DNA from 2 places in the Comamonas sp. 14P8.1.4 genome. Region 1 is predicted to be linked to the other one. Evidence: predicted binding sites of a transcription regulator. Region 1 holds the regulator's gene; the other holds the start of a gene.
What was found. The regulator HrcA, encoded in region 1, represses chaperone genes, less so after heat shock. The targets are predictions, from matches to a motif close to TTAGCACTCNNNNNNNNNGAGTGCTAA.
Positions count from the first base shown of each region.

Region 2: rpoH (RNA polymerase sigma factor RpoH) is a predicted target of HrcA. The motif match lies at 2,059-2,085, and genes of this name have one in related genera.

Region 1 covers NZ_JBYOKN010000007.1:116,589-121,768, forward strand. Annotated here, with positions in the region: gene rapZ (RNase adapter RapZ) at 1-778, opposite strand, end outside; gene recN (DNA repair protein RecN) at 798-2,453, opposite strand; gene AC27VO_RS12310 (NAD kinase) at 2,457-3,359, opposite strand; gene hrcA (heat-inducible transcriptional repressor HrcA) at 3,389-4,396, shown strand; tRNA gene AC27VO_RS12320 (tRNA-Ile) at 4,450-4,526, shown strand; gene AC27VO_RS12325 (tetratricopeptide repeat protein) at 4,687-5,180, shown strand, end outside.
Region 2 covers NZ_JBYOKN010000001.1:652,907-658,086, reverse strand. Annotated here, with positions in the region: gene AC27VO_RS03025 (membrane-bound PQQ-dependent dehydrogenase, glucose/quinate/shikimate family) at 1-1,787, opposite strand, end outside; gene rpoH (RNA polymerase sigma factor RpoH) at 2,116-3,060, shown strand; gene AC27VO_RS03015 (Bug family tripartite tricarboxylate transporter substrate binding protein) at 3,187-4,191, shown strand; gene AC27VO_RS03010 (putative bifunctional diguanylate cyclase/phosphodiesterase) at 4,258-5,180, opposite strand, start outside.

The DNA.
Region 1 (5,180 bases):
CGCCGGTGCAGCCAATCGCCACGGTGACATAGCTGCGGTGGTTGGCGTTGAGCACCGGCAGCCAGTGGTCCAGAAACTGCGCAATGTGCGTCTGCATGGCGGCCACATCGGGCTGCTGGCGCAAAAAGCTTTGGACGGCCTCATCTTTGCCGGTCAGGGGGCGCAGTTCCAGGTCGTAGTAGGGATTGGGCAGCATGCGCACATCAAACACGTAGTCCGCATCCACCGGAATACCGTGTTTGAAACCAAAGGACTGGAACACCAGCGTCATCTGGTTGGTCGGGGCCTTGAGCAGCGCTTTGACGTAGCTTTGCAGCTGGGCGCCACGCAGGTTGCTGGTGTCGATGACATGCGCGTATTCGCGGATATCACCCAGCAACTCGCGCTCGCGTTCAATGATCTGCACCAGATCCTGGCGGCCATCAATCCCTTCGGATTGCGACAAGGGGTGGCGGCGGCGGGTTTCCGAAAAGCGCCGCACCAGCGTGCTGGTGGAGGCATCCAGAAACACCACATGCAGGTGCAGGCCTGAGACCTTCAGGCGTTGCAGCTTCTCCAACTCACGGGGCAGGTTGGGCAGACTGGCGGCGCTGCGGGCGTCGATGGCGATGGCCACACGCTTGCCGTGGTGCACGTGCTGCAGGCGCACGAAATTTTCGAGCAGCTCAGGCGGCAAGTTGTCCACGCAGTAATAACCGGCATCTTCCAGTGCATGCAGGGCCACGGATTTGCCGGAGCCGGACATGCCTGTGATCAGCACAATTTCCAAATCTGTCATCGAGGGCCTTTGGGTGGGGTCAAGTCATCGTGGCGGCTTGCAGCATCTCGCGTGCATGGGCCATGGTGGTGTCCGAGATTTTTTCACCGCCCAGCATGCGGGCAATCTCACGCTCGCGCTGCTGTGTGTTGGTTGGAGCCACCGTGCTGGTGGTGCCCGTCTTGTCGCGCTTTTTGGCGACGACGTAGTGCTGGTCGGCACAGGCAGCGACTTTGGGCAGGTGGGTGACAGCCAGCACCTGGCGGTCTTTGCCCAAGGCGCGCATCAGTTTGCCGACGGTTTCGGCCACAGCCCCGCCCACGCCGGAGTCCACCTCGTCAAAAATCAGAGTGCCTGCATGGCCCAGCTCGCTGGTGGTGACGGCAATCGCCAGCGACAGGCGTGAGAGTTCACCACCAGAGGCCACTTTGCCAATCGGTTTGGGGGTGGCGCCGGGGTGGCCCGCGACGAGAAACTGCACGCTGTCCATGCCATGGGGGCTGGGTTCGCTCAGCTTGTCCAGCTGAACTTCAAACTTGCCGCCTTGCATGCCTAGGCCCTGCATGGCCTGGGTGATGGCGCGCGAAAGCTTGGGCGCCGCTTTGGCGCGCTGCTGCGAGAGGGTGCGCGCCGCAGCGTGGTAGGCCTCTTGGGTGTGCTGCTCGTGGCGGCGCAAGCGGTCAATGTCGACCACGGCATCCAGGGCACGCAGTTCATCGCGCCAAGATTGCAGCAGGGCAGGCAGCTCTTCGGGCGTGCGCTTGTAGCGGCGGGCCAGCTGCATCCACAGCGACAGGCGCTCATCCAGCTCGGCCAGCTTTTCCGGATCCAGTTCGGTACGGCGCAAATAGATTTGCAGCGAGTGCTGGGCATCATTGATCTGCGCAAGGCTGGAAGCCAAAACGTCAGCAATCGCTTGAAATTCGGGCTCTAGGTGCTCTTTGTCTTGAAGCAGATCCTGCGCACGGCCCAGGGGGCTGCTAATCCCTGCTTCATCGTCTTCCAGCAGAAACAGCGCGCCTTGGGCGGTTTCAAGCAGGGCTTGGGCGTGCGAGTGGCGGGTGTGCTGAGTGTTCAGCTCTTCCCACTCATCGGCACCTGGGCTGAGCTTTTCCAGCTCGCCAATTTGCCACTGCAGGCGCTCACGCTCGCGCTGCAAGCTGTCTTGCGCGGCGATGGCATGTTCCAGGTCTTTGGCGGCAGCGCGCCACACCAGCCAATGCTGGCGCAAGGCCTGGGTGGTGACGTTGGCGTAACCGTCCAGCAACTCCCGCACAGCTTCTGCGCGCGTCAGGCTTTGCCAAGCGTGCTGGCCGTGAATGTCCAGCAGGGCTTCGCCCAGGCTGCGCAACTGGGTCGCGGTGGCGGGCGCACCGTTGATCCAGGCGCGGCTGCGGCCCTGGCTGTCGATCACGCGGCGCAGCAGAAGGGTCTCTTCCTGCGCAAAACCGCCATCTTCCAGCCAGCTGTGCAGGTGTGCAGGGGCATCAAACTCGGCGCTGATATCGGCTTGCGATGCGCCTTCGCGTACCACACCGGCATCGGCACGGCTGCCCAGCACCAGTTGCAGGGCATCAATCAGAATGGATTTGCCAGCACCGGTCTCGCCAGTCAGCACGGTAAAGCCTGCGTGCAAGTCCAGGTCCAGCTGCTGGACGATGACAAAGTCGCGCAAGGCAATGCGTTTGAGCGCCATTTCTCAATAGCCCCCTTCGTTCCAGCCCAGCTTTTTGCGCAGTGTAGCGAAGTAGTTCCAGCCCACGGGGTGCAAAAAGCGAACGCTGTGCTCCGAGCGGCGCACATAGATGCGATCGCCGTGCAACAGCGATGCGAGCGACTGCATGTCAAAGTTGGCGCTGATATCGCGGCCACTGACCACTTCCATCATGACCTCTGCCTGATCTGATAGCACGATGGGACGGTTGGATAGGGTGTGCGGCGCAATGGGCGCCATCAGCCACGCGGGGATGGAGGGGTGCATCAGGGGGCCGCCGACGGACAAGGTGTATGCCGTGGAGCCTGTGGGCGTGGCCACAATCAAGCCGTCAGCCCGCTGGTTGGAGACAAAGCGGCCATCCACTTCCACGCGCAGCTCGACCATTCCGGAGGTGCTACCGCGGTTGACCACGACATCGTTCATGGCCAGCGCTTCAAAAACGGTAGTGCCCTGGCGCACGACGCTGGCGTGCATCAGGGGACGTGATTCTTGCTCATATTCGCCCTGCAGCATGGGCAGCAGTGCTTGTGGGTAATCGTCCAGTGGAATATCGGTCACAAAACCCAGTCGGCCTTGGTTAATGCCGATCAATGGAGTGCCATATTTGGCCAGTTGCCGCGCAATACCCAGCATGGTGCCGTCACCGCCCACCACAATCCCCAGGTCGCAGTGTTGACCGAGCCCATCCACATCCATGGCGGGGAAGCGGCTGTGCAAACCGGTGTGCGCAGCGGTCTCGGCCTCGAGCACGACTTCGCAGCCCTGCAGTTGCAGAAAATCTGCAATATCTTGAAGGACTTGGCGGGACTGATCGGTAGCAGGGCCGGAGGTGGTGGAAGATTGGTATTTACCCACCAGTGCTACATGGCGAAACTTGGACGTCATACCGGAAATTACATCATTAAAATCAAAGCATGCTCGATGAACGTGCCAAGTTATTGTTGAAAGCGCTGGTCGAGCGCTATATCTCGGACGGCCAGCCAGTGGGGTCGCGGACTTTGTCGCGCGCTTCTGGACTGGAATTGTCGCCTGCGACCATTCGCAATGTCATGTCTGACCTGGAGGAGCTGGGGCTGATTGTCAGTCCCCATACTTCTGCGGGGCGCATCCCTACAGCGCGTGGCTATCGATTGTTTGTGGACACCATGCTGACGGTGCAAAACAGTGGCCTGGTGGCCCCCGAATTGGCGGCGGAACAGCCCCAAAAGGTGATCGCCAATGCGGCGCAGCTGTTGTCGAATATGTCGCAGTTCGTCGGTGTGGTCATGGCGCCACGCCGCAGCTCGGTGTTCAAACACTTGGAGTTTGTGAAGCTTTCTGAGCGCCGTGTGCTGGTGATCATCGTCTCGCCGCAGGGTGACGTGCAAAACCGCGTGATCTTCACGGATGTGGAGCTGTCTTCATCCCAACTGGTGGAGGCTGCCAACTTCCTCAATGCGCATTACGCAGGACTCGATATTGAGCAGGTGCGCGAACGAATTCAGCAAGAAGTGGAGCAGTTGCGCGGCGAAGTCGCACAGCTGATGCAGGCGGCGGTGAGTTTGAGTGCAGAGGCCATGTCTCCGCAATTGCAAGAGCAGGTGATCATTTCAGGCGAGCGCAATTTGCTGTCCGTCAGCGATTTCTCCAGTGACATGGGCAATTTGCGTCGTGCGTTTGACCTGTTCGAGCAAAAAACCCAGATTTTGCGGTTGCTGGATTTCTCGAGCAAAGCCGATGGAGTACGTATCTACATTGGTGGAGAGAGCCAGGTTGTACCTTTTGAAGAGCTGTCAGTGGTTAGCGCACCCTACGAAGTGGATGGTCAAGTGGTGGGAACTTTGGGGGTCATTGGCCCCACGCGCATGCACTATGACAAGATGATTCAAATTGTGGACATAACGTCCAAGTTGGTCAGCAATGCGTTGAGCCACCAGCGCTAGCCGCTACAATAAGCAGGTTTTGCAGGGTTCGTATGAATCCGCAGAATGCGGCCGGGGCGTTAGCTCAGTTGGTTAGAGCAGAGGACTCATAATCCTTTGGTCGTCGGTTCAAGTCCGCCACGCCCTACCAATACACATAAAGAAAGCCTGCTATGTTTTACGTAGCAGGCTTTTTGTTTTTTGTGCTCATGTAGCCACTGTGTAGCCAAATTTGGCGAGTTTATTGGCTCAAGTTGTTATCGGGGGGCGCTGATAGACTTGTGCCTCACTGTGACTTTTTAGGGGCAGCAATGGGTATCTTTGAAATCTTCAGCGCAGCTAAAGCAAAAATTCTTAAGCCTAGAGATTCCAGCCTGTTGCCTAAGGGTGATGTGTCCTTTCGCCAAGGACGCGTAGGTATTGCTTCCGTAAAAAGTCTTGGTTTTACGGGCCGGGCGGAATGCTCCCCCTCTGGAGAGTGGTTGATAGGATGGCATGGCGGGTCAGTGGATGCGCATAAGAACCATAGTGGGTCATATGTACTCATCAATCTCCACGAGAACGCCCTGTATGTGATGCAAGGTAGCTGTTTGCCTGCGCAGTGCTATGTAGCAGACAACGGAATTTTTGTTGTGCTGGATAGAGCGAAGGGTAGCAGTGTCACTGGTGAACTCTATGTTTTTTCGAAATATGGAGCGCTGTTGGCTACTAAGAGCGTGCAAGCGAATTTCTACAACGCTGCAATCTCTGATGATGCTTCATTTGTGCTATCCCAAACATGTAATTCCAAGGTTAAGGAGGATGC
Region 2 (5,180 bases), on a different contig from region 1:
TCGTGGGCATGACCGCCCCAGTTAAAGCCGCCGTAGTAGCCAGGGTAGGACAGTGTGGGCTTGGTGCCGATGCGGGTGTAAGGACCTTCGTAGTTCAATTGCTTGAACTTGATACGGCAGTACAGCTGGTCGAACATGGTGGTACCCCACATGTCGGCTTCGGTCAGCACCATCTTGCTCAACTGAGGCATGCCAGTCGACCAAGGTTGCGACTTGGCGCTAGGCAGTTCCCCGGGAGCCAGCGTGTCGTTGTCAGCAGGTGTGGGGACTTCTGTCACGTCTGCCAAAGGCTTACCCGTGCGGCGGTCCAGCAGGAACAGCTGGTGGGTCTTGGTACCCATGGCCAGAGCGGGCGTGCCGTCAGGCATGTCCACCAGTGTGGGAGGGGTCGCGTTGTCGTAGTCCCACAGGTCCAGGTGAACCGTCTGGAAGTGCCAGGCTTCGCGGCCGGTCTTCACATCCAGTGCCACCACGGAGGACGAATACTTGTTCATCGCTTCGGTGCGGTGGTTCAGCGAGAAGTCAGGTGTAGGGTTGCCCAAAGGCAGATAGATCAGGCCCAGCTTGGCGTCATAGGCGCCGTGGGTCCACCAGTTGGGCGTGCCCTTGGTGTAGGTTTGGCCTTCGGGAGGCAGCTTGGTGATCTCGGGGTTACCCAAGTCCCAGGCCCAGTCCAGCGAACCGTCCTTCAGGTTGTAAGCGCGGATCACGCCGGAAGGCTCGTTCAGCTCCTTACCGTCCCAGACCCAGCCACCAACGATGGCGCGACCGTCAGCCACCAGAGGCTGCGAAGTCTGCATGTAGTACCACTCTTTGTAGTCACCCATGCCCACGCTCAGGTCCGAGTAACCCTTGCCGGTGTCACCGAAGCCTTCGCACAGCTTGCCGTCCTTGGCATCCACAGCCCACAGGCGGGTTTGCTTGTCGGTGGTGATGATGCGGGCATTGCAATGGCCGTCAGCACGCTTTTCGGACTCAGGCACTTCGTAGTAGCCCACGCCGCGGCAACGCTGCCAGTGCTTGGTCTGCTTGGATTGGGGGTCAAATGTCCACTTTTCCTGGCCGCTGGTCGCGTCCACTGCGATCACCTTGTTCTGAGGTGTACACAGGTACATGGTGCCGTCCACCTGGATAGGTGCGCCCACGTCTTCGTTCGGGAAGCCCAGGGTTGCACCAGTGCGGTAGGTCCAAGCCACTTCCAGCTTGTTCACGTTGCTGGCGTTGATCTGGTCATGAGGTGCAAAGCGGGTGCCTGCATGGTCACGGCCAAACTGGGTGAAGTTGTTGGCAGCGCTCTTGGGATCGGTCACGACGGGAACGTCCTTGACGATCTGATCGACCTTGGCGTTGAACACTTCGCTGTGGGGCGTGAACACGCCCACGGCGCCAGCGGCGATCACCACAGCTTGCACTGCGGCAGCGGGCACAGCCAGCTTTTTAGCGGAAGGCTTCAGCGAACGCAGTGCCAGGGCAGCGATCAGGCCCAGCACCAGCATGGGAGCCATACGAGGCACCCAGCCCCAGAACTGGCCACCCGCTTCGGCGACGGTCCACAAAGCGGTACCAATCACCACCACCAGGAACAGCAGAGCGCCTTGTGGCTTGGCACGCACGAGCATGACGCCAGATGCCACGATGGCAGCACCAGCAATCAGGTAGTACCAAGAGCCACCCAAAGTGGCCAGGCGGATACCGCCGATCAGCAGCGCCAGGCCTACGAGGGCCAGCACCGCACCGAAGACACGCGGCCACAGGTGGCGCGATGTCGTATTTTCAGAACTAGACATGATGTTTTTTCAGAATGAAAGGCGAAATTATATATTTTTTAACTTCTATAAGACTTAACCACAATAGTAAATAATAATATTTAAAATCAATAACTTAAGGCATTTTAAATTTCAGAAATTACTGAAATCTAAAGAAAAATGAAGAAATACAGCAAATCATCGTGCATTGTTTGCCTTCAAAAAAACATTTGCATACACACGAAAAAGCCCACATCCAGCTCACACCAGCCATCGTCAACATCTGCTGACACAGCGCTGCGGAACTTATGACTTAGCACTCCCTCTTATAGAGTGCTAATATGAAGTGATGGATGAAAGGATGAGTGCAATGACAAACCCAACTAGCACCCTTGCTGCTTCGGCCTTGGCACCTGCGAATCCTTGGGCATTGGTGCCGCCACTGGGTAATTTGGACGCGTACATCACAGCGGCCAATCGCTTGCCTATGCTCACCCAAGAGGAAGAGCAGGATTACGCCCGCAAACTCAAAGAACACAACGACCTGGACGCCGCTGGGCGTCTGATCATGTCCCACCTGCGTCTGGTGGTCTCGATCTCGCGCCAGTACCTGGGCTATGGCTTACCCCACGGCGACCTGATCCAGGAAGGCAATGTCGGCCTGATGAAGGCCGTCAAACGCTTTGATCCCGACCAGAACGTACGTCTGGTCAGCTACGCCATGCACTGGATCAAGGCCGAAATTCACGAATACATCCTGAAGAACTGGCGCATGGTCAAGGTGGCGACCACCAAGGCGCAGCGCAAGCTGTTCTTTAATCTGCGCTCGCTCAAACAAGGCATGCAGGCAGATGCCGCCATGGATGACGAACTGAGCCTGCGTGAGACGCTGACTGCGCAGCAAATTGACGCCATGGCCGCCAAGCTGAACGTCAAGCGCGAAGAAGTCATGGAGATGGAAACGCGCCTGTCCGGCGGTGATGTGCTGCTGGACCCCAGCCCCAGCGACGACGGTGAACACGCTTTTGGCCCCATTGCCTACCTGTCTGATGCAGCGCACGAGCCCACCAGCATGCTCGAAAACCGCCAGCGTGATGCCCTGGCGTCCGACGGCATCGCCCAGGCGCTGGAAATGCTGGACGATCGCAGCCGCCGCATCGTGGAAGAGCGCTGGTTGAAAGTGAACGATGATGGCTCTGGCGGCATGACGCTGCATGAGCTGGCTGCCGAATATGGGGTGAGCGCCGAGCGCATCCGCCAAATTGAAGTGGCTGCCATGAAAAAGATGAAAAAAGCGTTGACCGAGTTCGCGTAAGAACGTTCCTGCGCTGTCCGGTAAAAAAATGCCAGATTGATGCATATACAAGCCCGGATAATCTCCGGGCTTTCTTTTTTCCTGCGAGAAATTTTTGTTTCTTGCAATTTTTCTGCACCACAGACTATGAAACTCACCATCACTCGCCGCACGGTATTGGCTGCAAGTACAGCATTGGTTGCTGCAGCCGCAACCACATCTGTTTTCGCTGCATCACCTGCCGGCGCATGGCCCACCAAGCCGGTGCGCATTGTGGTGGGTTTCCCTGGTGGCTCTTCCCCTGACCTGACAGCGCGCACCTTCTCCGAGCCGCTGTCCAAGCTGCTGGGCCAGCCTGTGATTGTGGAAAACAAGGCCGGTGCTGGCGGCAATATTGGCGCCGCCGAAGTGGCGCGCGCCAAGGACGATCACACCATCGGACTGATGATCAACGGCAACATGACGATTGCCAAAATCCTCAACCCTGCCGCACCGTATGACCCCCTCAAGGATCTGGCCCCGCTGACACTGGTGGGCGTGTCGCCACTCGTGCTGACGGCACCGGTGGAGCAACCCGGCGTTCCCAAAGATGCGGATGGCAAGGCTTTCTTTGCGGCCGCCAAAGCCGCTGGCGACAAGTGGAGCTACGGCACCCCGGGCATTGGCACCATCGGCCACCTGGGCACCGAATTGTTGAAGACCCGCAGCGGCATCAACCCCTTGCATGTGCCCTACAACAGCTACCCACAAGTCGCCACCGCCATGGCTGGCGGCCAGCTGCAAATGGCCATGCTTCCCCCTGCACTGGCCCACTCTCAGGCACAAGCGGGCAAGGTGCGCCTGATTGGCGTGACCTCCAATGGCCGCAGCCCCCTGGCGCCCGACGTTCCCAGCATGGCCGAGTTGGGCGTGAACCTTGACTTGCAGATGTGGAACGCGTTCGCAGCGCCAGTCGGCATGCCCGAGGCGATTCGCACCAAGCTGGCCACGCTGCTGATCGAAATTGCGCGCACCCCTGAAGTCCGCGAAAAACTCTTCCAGCAAGGCTGGCAAATGGTGGCGACCTCGCCCCAAGGGCTGGCCAATCGCGTCAAGAAAGATACTGAAGAGCTGAGCCGCCTGATCAAGGAACAAAATATCCGCAATCAGTGATACGCCCCGCGCACGGTACACCCAAAACCACCGCAAGCGGTGGTTTTTTTTATAGCTGCTCGCGTATTACTGGCGCTGGCTTCGCCAGGTTTCGAACTGCAAGGCAGTCATCGCTTTGGAAGACAGCCAGCCTTGATAACACTCGCACCCCAGCGCTTCCAGCTGGCTGCGCTGGGCTTCGGTTTCCACCCCTTCGGCCACCACCTGCATATCCAGGGCATGGCCCAGTTGAATGATCGCGCCGAGCAATTTGTGCCCCAAGCGACCTTCACGCATGAAGTCTTTGCCCAGCTTCAAGCGCTGAACCGGCAGATGCTGCAGGTACGCGAGTGAAGAGTGGCCATTGCCAAAATCATCCAGCGCCAGACTCACCCCCAGCCCCGCCAGCTCAGCCAGGATGCGGCATGCATGCTCCGGGTCCTGCATGGCCTGTGACTCTGTCACTTCCAGCTCCAGCCATTGAGCGGGCACATCGTGGCGCTCCAAGGCCTCGCGCACCTGCTGCACCAGACTGGAATGCCGCAGTTGCTGGGCCGAGAGGTTCACCGCAATCCGCATGGGCTGCCCCTGCCCCAACCACAGACCAATCTGCTTGCAGGCGGCATCCAGCACATAGTTACCCAGCCTGATGATCAGACCCGAGGACTCCGCCACCGGAATGAACCGGTCAGGTGTAATTTCCCCCAGCAGAGGATCTGTCCAGCGCAACAATGCCTCGACCCCACACACCTGGCCGGTACGGATATCGATTTGCGGCTGGTAATACAGCTTCATGCCCTCATAGCCCAGAGCCAGGCGCAAGCGCTCAGACAGCAGCACCTTTTCAGCCATCTCATGGCCCATGCTGTCGTCATAAAAGACAAAGTTGCCCCGGCCATGCTCTTTGGCCCGGTACATCGCCATATCCGCATAACGCAGCAGTGTGGACGGGTCTCGACCATCGAACGGAGACAGCGCGATGCCAATGCTGGCACCGAAGTCCAGCTGCG